Regions from separate parts of the Mycobacterium sp. 155 genome, predicted to be linked through region 1. Evidence: predicted binding sites of a transcription regulator. Region 1 holds the regulator's gene; each other region holds the start of a gene.
The links. Region 1 encodes LexA, which represses DNA repair genes until DNA is damaged. Its sites were predicted from a motif close to CGAACANNTGTTCG; they were not measured.
Positions count from the first base shown of each region.

Region 1 (3,276 bases):
CGATACGAGGAGGAGCCGCACGCCCAGGGACAGTACGAGCAGACCGGTTACCAACAGGGTCATTACGAAGCGCATGACCACGACCTGCAGGACTATGGCGCTACCAATGCAGGGGAACAAAACGTCGACGAGTCGAACCTGTTCGAGCCGGCTGCCTACGAGAGCGGCGACGCCGGTGCGGCGCGGTTCGCCGGACCTCACGAATCCGCTTCGGCGTACACGCCTGCGGCTTCGCCGTACGACGATCCCACCGATATCGCGATGCCGGTCGGTCAGTGGGTTCAGTCCACTCGGGTCGACCCGGTCGGTGACGTCGATGACGACGAACCGGCGGAGCAGGCCGTCGAGCTAGTCAGCGACGATGACTATGACCATCACGAGGATGACCTCGATGAGCAGGATGACGCCGATGGCGTGGGTGCCGCCGGCGAGCAACTGTACGGACCTACGTACTCCGCCGGTGAGCCCGACTTCGATTCCGACAATGTCGATACCGCGCCGACGCCCATCCTGACGCTGACACCCCAAATCGATCCGGATCCCGAAACGCACAGCGGACGCCACGCGGCGATCGAACTGGATGAGCCGGTGGTCAGCGCCACAGCGCTGCACCTGCCGTTGGACGATCTGCAGCGGGCGCCCCAGGGCTACCCGATCAAGGCCGACACGAAGTCAGGCCTGTACTGGTCGCCCGACAGCCGCGAATACGACGACGCGGTCGCCGAAATCTGGTTCGCCAGTGAAGAATTTGCTCGGACGAACGGATTCGTGCGGGCCGACTGAGCCCGCACGAATCCGGTCCTAGATCTTGCGGATGACGGTGACGACCTTGCCGAGGATGGCCGCGTCGTTGCCCGGGATCGGATCGTAGGCGGGGTTGTGCGGCATGAGCCACACCTGGCCGCGGGTCCGCTTGAACGTCTTGACGGTCGCTTCGCCGTCGATCATCGCCGCGACGATGTCGCCGTTGTCGGCGACGTTCTGCTGGCGCACCACCACCCAGTCGCCGTCGCAAATCGCAGCGTCGACCATTGAGTCACCGACCACTTTGAGCAGGAACAGCGAGCCTTCGCCGACAAGTTCACGGGGCAGGGGGAACACGTCCTCGACGGCTTGTTCGGCCAGGATCGGACCGCCCGCGGCGATACGACCCAACACGGGTACGAACGTGGGCTCCGGCAAGGCATCCGATCCCGCCACGTCAGTGGCCACCAGCGGGGTGACCGCCGGATCGTCTGCGGCGCGGACGTCGACCGCGCGTGGCCGGTTGGGGTCGCGCCGTAGGTAGCCTTTGCGCTCCAGCGTGCGCAACTGATGTGCGACCGAGGATGTCGAGGTCAAGCCGACCGCATCGCCGATCTCCCGGATGCTCGGGGGGTAGCCGCGACTGGTGACCGACGCGCGGATCACCTCGAGGATGGTCCGTTGCCGCTCGGTGAGGCTGGCGTCGGGGGTGCGGCGCCGACCGGCGCCGTCGTTGTCGGCCGGGCTGTCGGTGCTCTCGTCGCTCATGGCGACGAATCTAGTCGCTGAACCGCCATTGATCAAACATGTGTTCGAGGCGTGTTGTCGCCTGCGCCCGCGGAGCTTGCCGACGAGGACTTGTCGGTACCCCCGTCTATCGTTTGGCAACAGTTCGATCACACGTTCTATTAGTCGAACACCTGAGCGAGTACATTCGAACACAGAAGCGAACCAGTCCGCCCTGAAAGGCAGTCAGATGGCCATCCTCCACATCCCCGCAGAGACCCGCGCATCTGTGTTGGCGAGTCGGCCCCGTCCGCTGCCGCCGCAGCATGACGTGCGTCCTGTCCGCCGGCCCAGGTCGGTACACCGCCCCACTCCGATGCGTTCGGGCGGAGCGGCACTGCGTTATCGCGGCACCGGGGTGCTGATGTCGCGGGCATCGCATCGCCGCAAGCCGATCACACCGATCACCACGGTCCTGTTGGCGTTGATGGCCGCCGCGATCACCGTGTGGCTGGGCCTGGTGGCGCAGCTGGGCGGCGTGGTCGGGGCCTCGGCGCCGACACCCGGTGAGCTGGCTGTGGTTCAAGTACACACCGGCGAATCTCTGCAGCAGGTGGCCCGGCGAGTGGCACCCGATGCGCCGGTGGCCCAGGTCGTGGAGCAGATCCGCGACCTGAACCAGCTCAAGTCGGTCGCTGTCGAGGCTGGCCAGACCCTCATCGCACCAGTCGGCTGAACTGTGCCATGAGTGCTGAAACAGGCTGCTGTGCAACAGTGCTCGCGACATGCTCGGTGACATCCGTGCCGTTGGCCCCGGCGTGGAAGGTCCCGCCGGCGGCGCGGGTAGGCTCAAGAGCACTCGAGCTTGTGGTCTGGCGGAACGACGAAGGAGCGGTGATGCACTGTCCCTTCTGCCGTCATCCCGATTCGCGGGTGGTCGATTCCCGGGAGGCCGATGAGGGGCAGGCTATCCGGCGCAGGCGATCGTGCCCTGAATGTGGTCGCCGGTTCACCACGGTGGAGACCGCGGTGCTGGCCGTGGTCAAACGCAGCGGTGTTACCGAACCGTTCAGCCGGGAGAAGGTGGTGCGTGGCGTACGGCGCGCCTGCCAGGGCCGACAGGTGGACGACGATGCGCTCAACTTGCTGGCCCAACAGGTCGAGGACGCTGTGCGGGGCCTAGGTACGCCGGAGATTCCCAGCCATGAGGTCGGCCTGGCGATCCTGGGACCTCTGCGGGAACTTGACGAGGTGGCCTACCTGCGATTCGCCTCGGTGTACCGGTCGTTCACCTCGGCCGAAGATTTCGAACGGGAGATTGAGGCGCTACGCGCACACCGATCTGACTGATCGTTCCCTAGTCCAGTTGGGTGGTGCCGTCGTTGGCGACACTGCCTGCCACCCGAACCCAGCCTTCGGGGCTCCACCGCGTGTAGATCACCGAACCCTTGCCCTGGATGATCGTCAGATCGCAGCTGAGATAGTCGGTCATCCGCACGGCGGCCGCCCCGGTGGCTTCATCCTCTGGGATGCCCAGATGCGGGGCAAACATCCGCGAACGCAGCACACCCTGATCCCGGTCGATCCATGTCCACAGGTAGTTCTCGACGTCGTCGGAGAAGTCGTCGGGCTGCGCGGCCATCAGCTCGTCGATGGAGGTCAGATCATGAATGATGAATTCCGGAGCCCACTCCGAGCGGGCGTTCACCGCGGCCAGTTCGTCATCGTATTCAACCTGCACGATCCCGGCCGGCACCTGCAGAGTCTTGACCGGCTTCCCGATGTCGCGTAGCCACCACGAGGCTC
Region 1 is NZ_KB892705.1:1,927,710-1,930,985, reverse strand. Features, by position in the region: gene B133_RS0109045 (LGFP repeat-containing protein) at 1-783, shown strand, start outside; gene lexA (transcriptional repressor LexA) at 802-1,512, opposite strand; gene B133_RS0109035 (LysM peptidoglycan-binding domain-containing protein) at 1,721-2,206, shown strand; gene nrdR (transcriptional regulator NrdR) at 2,368-2,820, shown strand; gene B133_RS0109025 (PhzF family phenazine biosynthesis protein) at 2,828-3,276, opposite strand, start outside.

Region 2 (3,276 bases), 650 kb from region 1:
AATCCGGCCGCACCGATGGCGAAGTCAGTCTGGCCGATGCGCCAAGCCCGGCCCATGGTGTCGGTGATCACCACGGCAACGGTGACGCCGAGTCGTTCACGCAGGCCCTCGCGCAGCGCTGCGGCACTGGCGTCGGGATCGATGGGGAGCAGGGCCAGTTCGGTGGATCCGACGTTGGAGCCGTCGACCCCGGCCGCAGCTTGCACCAGTCCGATGGAGTTCTCGGTGATCAAGGTCCGGCCCTTGCGGGCCAGCACCCGAACTGCCTCGCTGTCGATCAACTTGCGTCGCAGCGTATCCCGTTCATCGGGATCTGACGGGGCGTCGACGATGCGGCCCTCGCATTTGGAAACCACCTTGCTGGTGACCACCAGTACGTCGCCGTCGAGCAGCCATGGTGCCGCGGTGGCAAGGGTGCCGACCAGATCGTCGCCGGGCCGGAACTCGGGCAGGCCTGCCACGGGCAGGATCTCCACCCGGTCCGCGGAGCCGTGTTCGGCGCTCACCCCGGTGGTCACAGCGGAACCCCGGCCAAATCCAGGCCGGCGCGCACCATCTCGGCGGTGGTCGAGGGATCGGTCATCAACAGTGGTACCGAACGCACTGCGACGCCGTCGATGTCGGCGTGATCGCCGGAATCCACCAGCCAGCCGTCCAGCAGCCCCGTCGCCGACCGTGCCCCGAAATGTCGCCCGACGGCTTCCGAGGTGGACTCCACCCCGATGATCGACAGGCACTCATCGGCCATGCCACGCAACGGTTTTCCCGCCACTATGGGAGAGTAGCCGATGACCGGTGCCGGGGTGGACCGAAGAGCGCCACGGATGCCGCCGATCTGCAGGATTGACCCGATGCTCACGACGGGATTCGACGGAGCCAGCAACACCACGTCGGCGTCGGCGATCGCCTCGATGACACCCGGTGCGGCAGTAGCCTGTTCGGCGCCGACGAACGCGAAGCTGTGCGAGGCCACCTGGGCCCGGTAACGCACCCACCACTCCTGGAAATGGATCGCGCGCCGCTGGCCCTCGAGTTCGCCGGGGCCGGGGTCGGTGATCACCACGTGTGTCTCACATCGGTCGTCGCTGGCAGGCAGCAATCGTGCGCCCGGCGTCCAGCGTCTGCACAACGCCTCTGTGACCTGCGACAACGGGTACCCGGCCCGCAGCATTTGGCTGCGTACCAAGTGGGTGGCAAGGTCGCGGTCGCCCAGGCCGAACCAGTCCGGCTGCACACCGTACGCGGCGAGTTCCTCCTTGGCGTGCCAAGTTTCGTTACGATGCCCCCAGCCACGCTCGGGGTCGATGCCGCCACCGAGCGTGTACATACACGTGTCGAGGTCGGGACAGATCCGCACACCGTACATCCAGGCATCGTCACCGACATTGACGATCGCCGTGATCTCGTGCTCGGCGTTCTCGTTGCCAGGGCTCTGCGCGAAGGCGCCGAGTCGCAACAGGTTTTGCACACCCAGCAAAAATCGAGCGCCGCCGACGCCGCCGACCAAAACGGTGATCTTCACAACGGTCGACATTAGGCGGAAAGGGGGCGCGCATGGAAACGACGTCGTCACGGCCAGGACACGCCGACGTTGCGACGCGCCGAATTGATATCACGAGATGGTATGAATTCCCGCCGATCCGCTTGACCCTGGCAGCTAACGCGTGTCTAATCACACCAGTGTCATTTCCCGGTTAGCGACTGATTCCGGTGTCGCAAACGGAGATTCGATCGAATGTTCGAATGAAATGGCCTATATCACCATAGTGGGGCTCCACTGAGGATCTACGAGACCGAGTGAGGAGGCGGGGGATATGTCTTATGAGAGCGGCGATTTCGATCGTGTTGTCCGGTTTGACAACCGGTTACTCGGCTCGGTAGACAACGCACCGCACATCAACACCGGGCCGACACCGATGGGGGCAACCGGACGTCCTCAACTGAGTTTGGTTCCCGATCAAATTGATGTTGCTCCGGCAACCGAAGATGACCAATGGCAGGAGCGTGCATTGTGCGCGCAGACCGACCCTGAGGCTTTCTTCCCGGAAAAGGGCGGGTCTACCCGTGAGGCCAAGCGCATTTGCCAGGGCTGTGAAGTCAAGGATGCGTGCCTCGATTACGCGCTGGCGCACGACGAACGCTTCGGGATTTGGGGCGGGCTGTCCGAACGCGAGCGTCGTCGGCTCAAGCGCGGCGTCATCTAAAGCTCTTTGCGAAGCGCTTCAGATCGCATTCTGAGCCGCTTCGCGAAGCGCTCACGGTGATCTGAAGCGCTTCGCGTGAGTGCTCGCGCGATTGTTTCTGCTCCTCGCGTCCGCGGCGCTCAGTCGTCGTCGATCATCGGGTCGATGACCGACGGTTCCACCCCCAGATATGTGGCCACCTGAGCCACCAGGATCTCATGCAAGAGCTCCGCGAGATCGTCGGGACTCTTGGCTCGGCGCTCGATCGGTTTGCGAAACAACACAATTCGGGCCCGCGTGGTATTTCCTCGAACGTCCACCCCCGCCGGGATCAACCGGGCCAACGCGATCGGACCATCCGCCACGACTTCCGGTGGCCACTGCACGGTCTCAGGATCCCGCGGTGACATCCGCGGGATTTCGTCGACAGCGACATCGAGGACACTGACCCGCGAGGCCCACCGACGCTCGATCGGTTCGTAGGCCTCCAGCACCGCCATGTCGAACCGTTCGGCCCGGCTGCGCCAGCCCGGAACGGATCTGGGAAGCAGAGGCCCACGAATATCGCGACCGCGGCGCGATCGCCAAAGATTCCGCTGGGCCACGCAAGAGATCGTAACGGTTCGGGATCGGGAGCCCGGCGGCTGCGCGTGTCCGAACGCGTCCAGCGATCGTCCAAGATAATCTCTGGTGCGTGAATGTTCCCCGTCGCTGCTGCCGGCCCGGGTGCCCGCATTATGCCGTGGCGACGCTGACCTTCGTCTACTCCGACTCGACCGCTGTCGTCGGACCGCTCGCCACCGTCTCCGAACCGCACTCATGGGATCTGTGCGTCGGGCACGCCAGCCGAATCACCGCACCGCGTGGCTGGGAGCTGGTGCGCCATGCCGGCCCGTTACCGAACCATCCCGATGAAGACGATCTGGTGGCACTCGCCGACGCAGTGCGTGAGGCGCACGACGGCGCGGTGGTGCGAGGCGGAGTCACGGCAGGGTTCTCCGACCCCACCAGCGGAGTCGCCGGCGGTGCCGTGATGGCACCGGCAGTGCACAGGCCCGAACCAAACGGTCGGCGTCGCGGCCACCTACGTGTG
Region 2 is NZ_KB892705.1:2,577,839-2,581,114, reverse strand. Features, by position in the region: gene B133_RS0112290 (coenzyme F420-0:L-glutamate ligase) at 1-506, opposite strand, end outside; gene cofD (2-phospho-L-lactate transferase) at 515-1,522, opposite strand; gene B133_RS0112280 (WhiB family transcriptional regulator) at 1,815-2,204, shown strand; gene B133_RS0112275 (metallopeptidase family protein) at 2,324-2,746, opposite strand; gene B133_RS0112270 (DUF3499 domain-containing protein) at 2,878-3,276, shown strand, end outside.
Region 2: cofD (2-phospho-L-lactate transferase) is a predicted target of LexA. The motif match lies at 1,729-1,742, and genes of this name have one in related genera.

Region 3 (3,276 bases), 810 kb from region 1:
GATGTTTTTCTCCCGGCAGAACTGGGTGATGTCGTGCACCACCAGGAAATAGCCCGGAAACCTCAGCTGCTCAATGATTTTCAGCTCATGATCGATCTGCGCATACGCCTTGTGCGCCTGCGCGCGCGGACCGTAGCGTTCGGCGGCACCGACCATGACCAGGTGCCGCAGCCAGGTGTCCTCGGTGTGCCCAGCGGGAACGTTGAAGGGCGGCAACTGCGGGGCGATGAGTTCCAGCCGGAACGCGCACTGATCACCAAGATCCGCTGCTGCAGATACGATTTCGGAACCGAACAGCTGCGCCATCTCCTCCCCCGAGCGCAGATGCGCTCCACCCAACGGGGCCAGCCAACCGGCCGCGGCCTCCATCGAGTTGCGGGCCCGGATCGCCGCCATGGCCATGGCCAGACGCCCACGGGCCGGTGCGGCGAAGTGCGCGCCGGTGGTCGCGACGATGTTCACCCCGAACCGCGGCGCCAGTTCGGCCAGCACAGCGTTGCGTTCGTCGTCGCACGGCCGGCCGTGATGGGTGAGCTCGACGCTGACCCGGTCGGCCCCGAACCGGTCCACCAGTTCCGCTAGCGCACGCTCGGCACCCTCCGGGCCGCTGCGGGACAATGCCTGGCGGACATGGCCTTTGCGGCATCCGGTGAGGATGTGCCAGTGCCCGCCAGCCGCCTCGGTGAGCGTGTCAAGGTCGTAGCGGGGTTTCCCCTTCTCGCCGCCGGCCAAATGCGCCCTGGCGATCTCCCGGGACAACCGCCGGTAGCCCTCGGGCCCGCGGGCCAGCACCAGCAGGTGCGGGCCGGGCGGATCCGGAACGTCCGTGCGCGGGGTGTCGCCCAACGACAACTCGGCGCCGAACACCGTGGCCACATCGAGTTCACGGGCCGCCTCGGCGAACCGCACCACCCCGTAGAGCCCGTCGTGGTCCGTCAACGCGATGGCCCCGAGATTCAGCCGGGCCGCCTCCTCGACCATCTCCTCGGGGGTGCTGGCCCCGTCGAGGAAGCTGTACGCCGAATGTGCGTGCAGTTCGGCATAGGGCACCGAGTCGGAGGCACGGGGCACCTCGGGCGGCCGATAGACCCCGCGCTTACGCGACCAGGCCGGGCTGTCGCCGCCATCGCCGGACGATTCCAGAGGAAGGCCGGACCGGCGCGGCTTGCCATCCTCGGCGGCCCGAGGCGGCCGACCAGACAGCACCCGCTCCATCTCGGCCCAGCTCGGTGGCCCGTTATGCCAACCCACCCCACCAGTATATCGAACATATGTTCGGATACGCCACCCGCGGATGTAGGGTGGGTTGCAGGGTGGGTCCTGGGTCGCTGTCCTCCAATTCAACGAAAAGGTCGCAAAACCTCAGCAACAACGACCTTTTCGTTGAATTCGACGTGTGCGCTAGGCCGCAACCAACGCGTTTCGCGCGTCATTGCCCCTCGCCGTCACCCACATCGTCGCGCGGTACCACAACCATCGGAACGTCGAGCACCCGCAACATCTTTGCCGCGATGGAGCCGAGGAAGATTCGCCTGGGTGCACTGAGCCTGCTGGAACCCACCATCAGCACGTCACCGTCCTGCCACTCCAGCTTGCTCACCGCGGCTTCCACCGTGGGCCCGTCGACCACCGTCGAAGTCACCGGAAAACCCTCCGGCAGACTGGCTTTCGCTGTTTCCAGGGTCTTCCTGGCGTGGTCAAGCGCATGCTTACGCACAGCATCGCTATCCGAACGCAACGAGCCGAAGGTGGGATCGAGCGCCACCAGGGACACCAGCCGCAACGGTGTACCCGCCGCCCTGCTTGCTTGCACCGCGGTATCCAGCAACCGATCTGCGCCTTTGCGGGTCCCGAGCGCGCACGTGACTTCCCGAACCCGCTCGATCTTCGATTCACGGGTTCCGCGCGGCGCCACCACGACCGGTACCGGCGACGAGTACAGCAGCTCGTTGACCACCGAGCCCAGCGAATAGCTACCGGCCAGGCCGCCGCCGGAACCACCTACCACGATGGCCTCGGCTTCAAGCCGTACCGCCTCGTGGATCAGTCCGTCGGTGAACGATTCATCGAAGCTCAGATGGCTATGCGCGACAAGATCATCAGGTACTGCGGCAAGCGCCTTCTCGAGCCAGCCCCGGGCCTGTCGGGCGAGGGCCTTCTCGAAACCACCTCTGGGCACCAATGCGGGTAGGCCCGTGTCCGGTGGTAGCACGATGCATATCTCGACCTCCGCGCCGAGCGTTCGGGCGAAGCGCACCGCGAGCGCCAACGCGTCGGCGCCGCCGGGTGTGGCGAGGTAACCAACGACCAACTTCATGTGTCACCGCCATTTCCGTACTGCGTTGTGTGACCGTAGTCGTACAAATCCTGTCAACCCGCGGCCCGGCTTATCGTCGCTTCGACGAAATTGACTGCAGGGCGGGAATCTGTCAGTCGATGTGCTCGGCAACTCCGTCGTCGAGCACCACCCGGGCGCCCGTCCCGTCCGGCGCGGCAGCCTCGGTACGGAACACGGCTGTTCCCGGCGCCGTACGCCAGATCGACGTGGTCAGCGTCTCCCCCGGAAAGACTGGTGAGCTGAACCGGGAGGCGACCGCGCGCAGTTTCGTTGCGTCACCGCCGCACAACTCGGCCACCAGTGCGCGTCCGGCGACACCGTAGGTGCACAGCCCGTGCAGGATCGGCTTCGGGAAGCCGGCGAGGTTCTTGGCGAACCACGGGTCGCTGTGCAGCGGGTTGCGGTCACCGGACAACCGGTAGATCAGCGCCTGGTCCTCGCGGATGGGCAGGGCCAGCCGGGCGTCGGGTTCGGACCCCGGAATCTCGGGGGCCGCCGGGCGCCTGCCGGGTTGCCCGCCGAAACCACCCCCACCGCGAATCACCACGGTGGTAAGGGTTTCCACGAGCACCTCGTCGGTGTCCAGGTCGGTTCCGACGCCCTTGAGCATCACCACGGCGTTCTTACCCTCACCCTTGTCCTGGATGTCGGCGACCTCGGAGACCACCCGCATCTTCCCGGCCGGCGGCAGCGGTTTGGTCACCCGGATCTCCTGCGAACCGTGCAGCAGCATGCCGAAGTTGAACGTGCCGATCCTGGCGGCCGCCGCGAACGGTGAGCACGCGATGATCGCGTAGGTCGGCAGCACCTGCTGTTGGATCCCATGGCTGTTCTCGGTGGTGAACGCCAAATCGTCGACGCCCGCGCCGACGCCGATGGCGTACAGCAGGGTGTCGCGGTCGGTCCAGTCGAAGACATAAGCGTCGGTCTTCTCACCG
Region 3 is NZ_KB892705.1:2,741,877-2,745,152, forward strand. Features, by position in the region: gene B133_RS0113050 (error-prone DNA polymerase) at 1-1,251, opposite strand, end outside; gene B133_RS0113055 (universal stress protein) at 1,430-2,317, opposite strand; gene B133_RS0113060 (MaoC/PaaZ C-terminal domain-containing protein) at 2,430-3,276, opposite strand, start outside.
Region 3: B133_RS0113050 (error-prone DNA polymerase) is a predicted target of LexA. The motif match lies at 1,265-1,278, and genes of this name have one in related genera.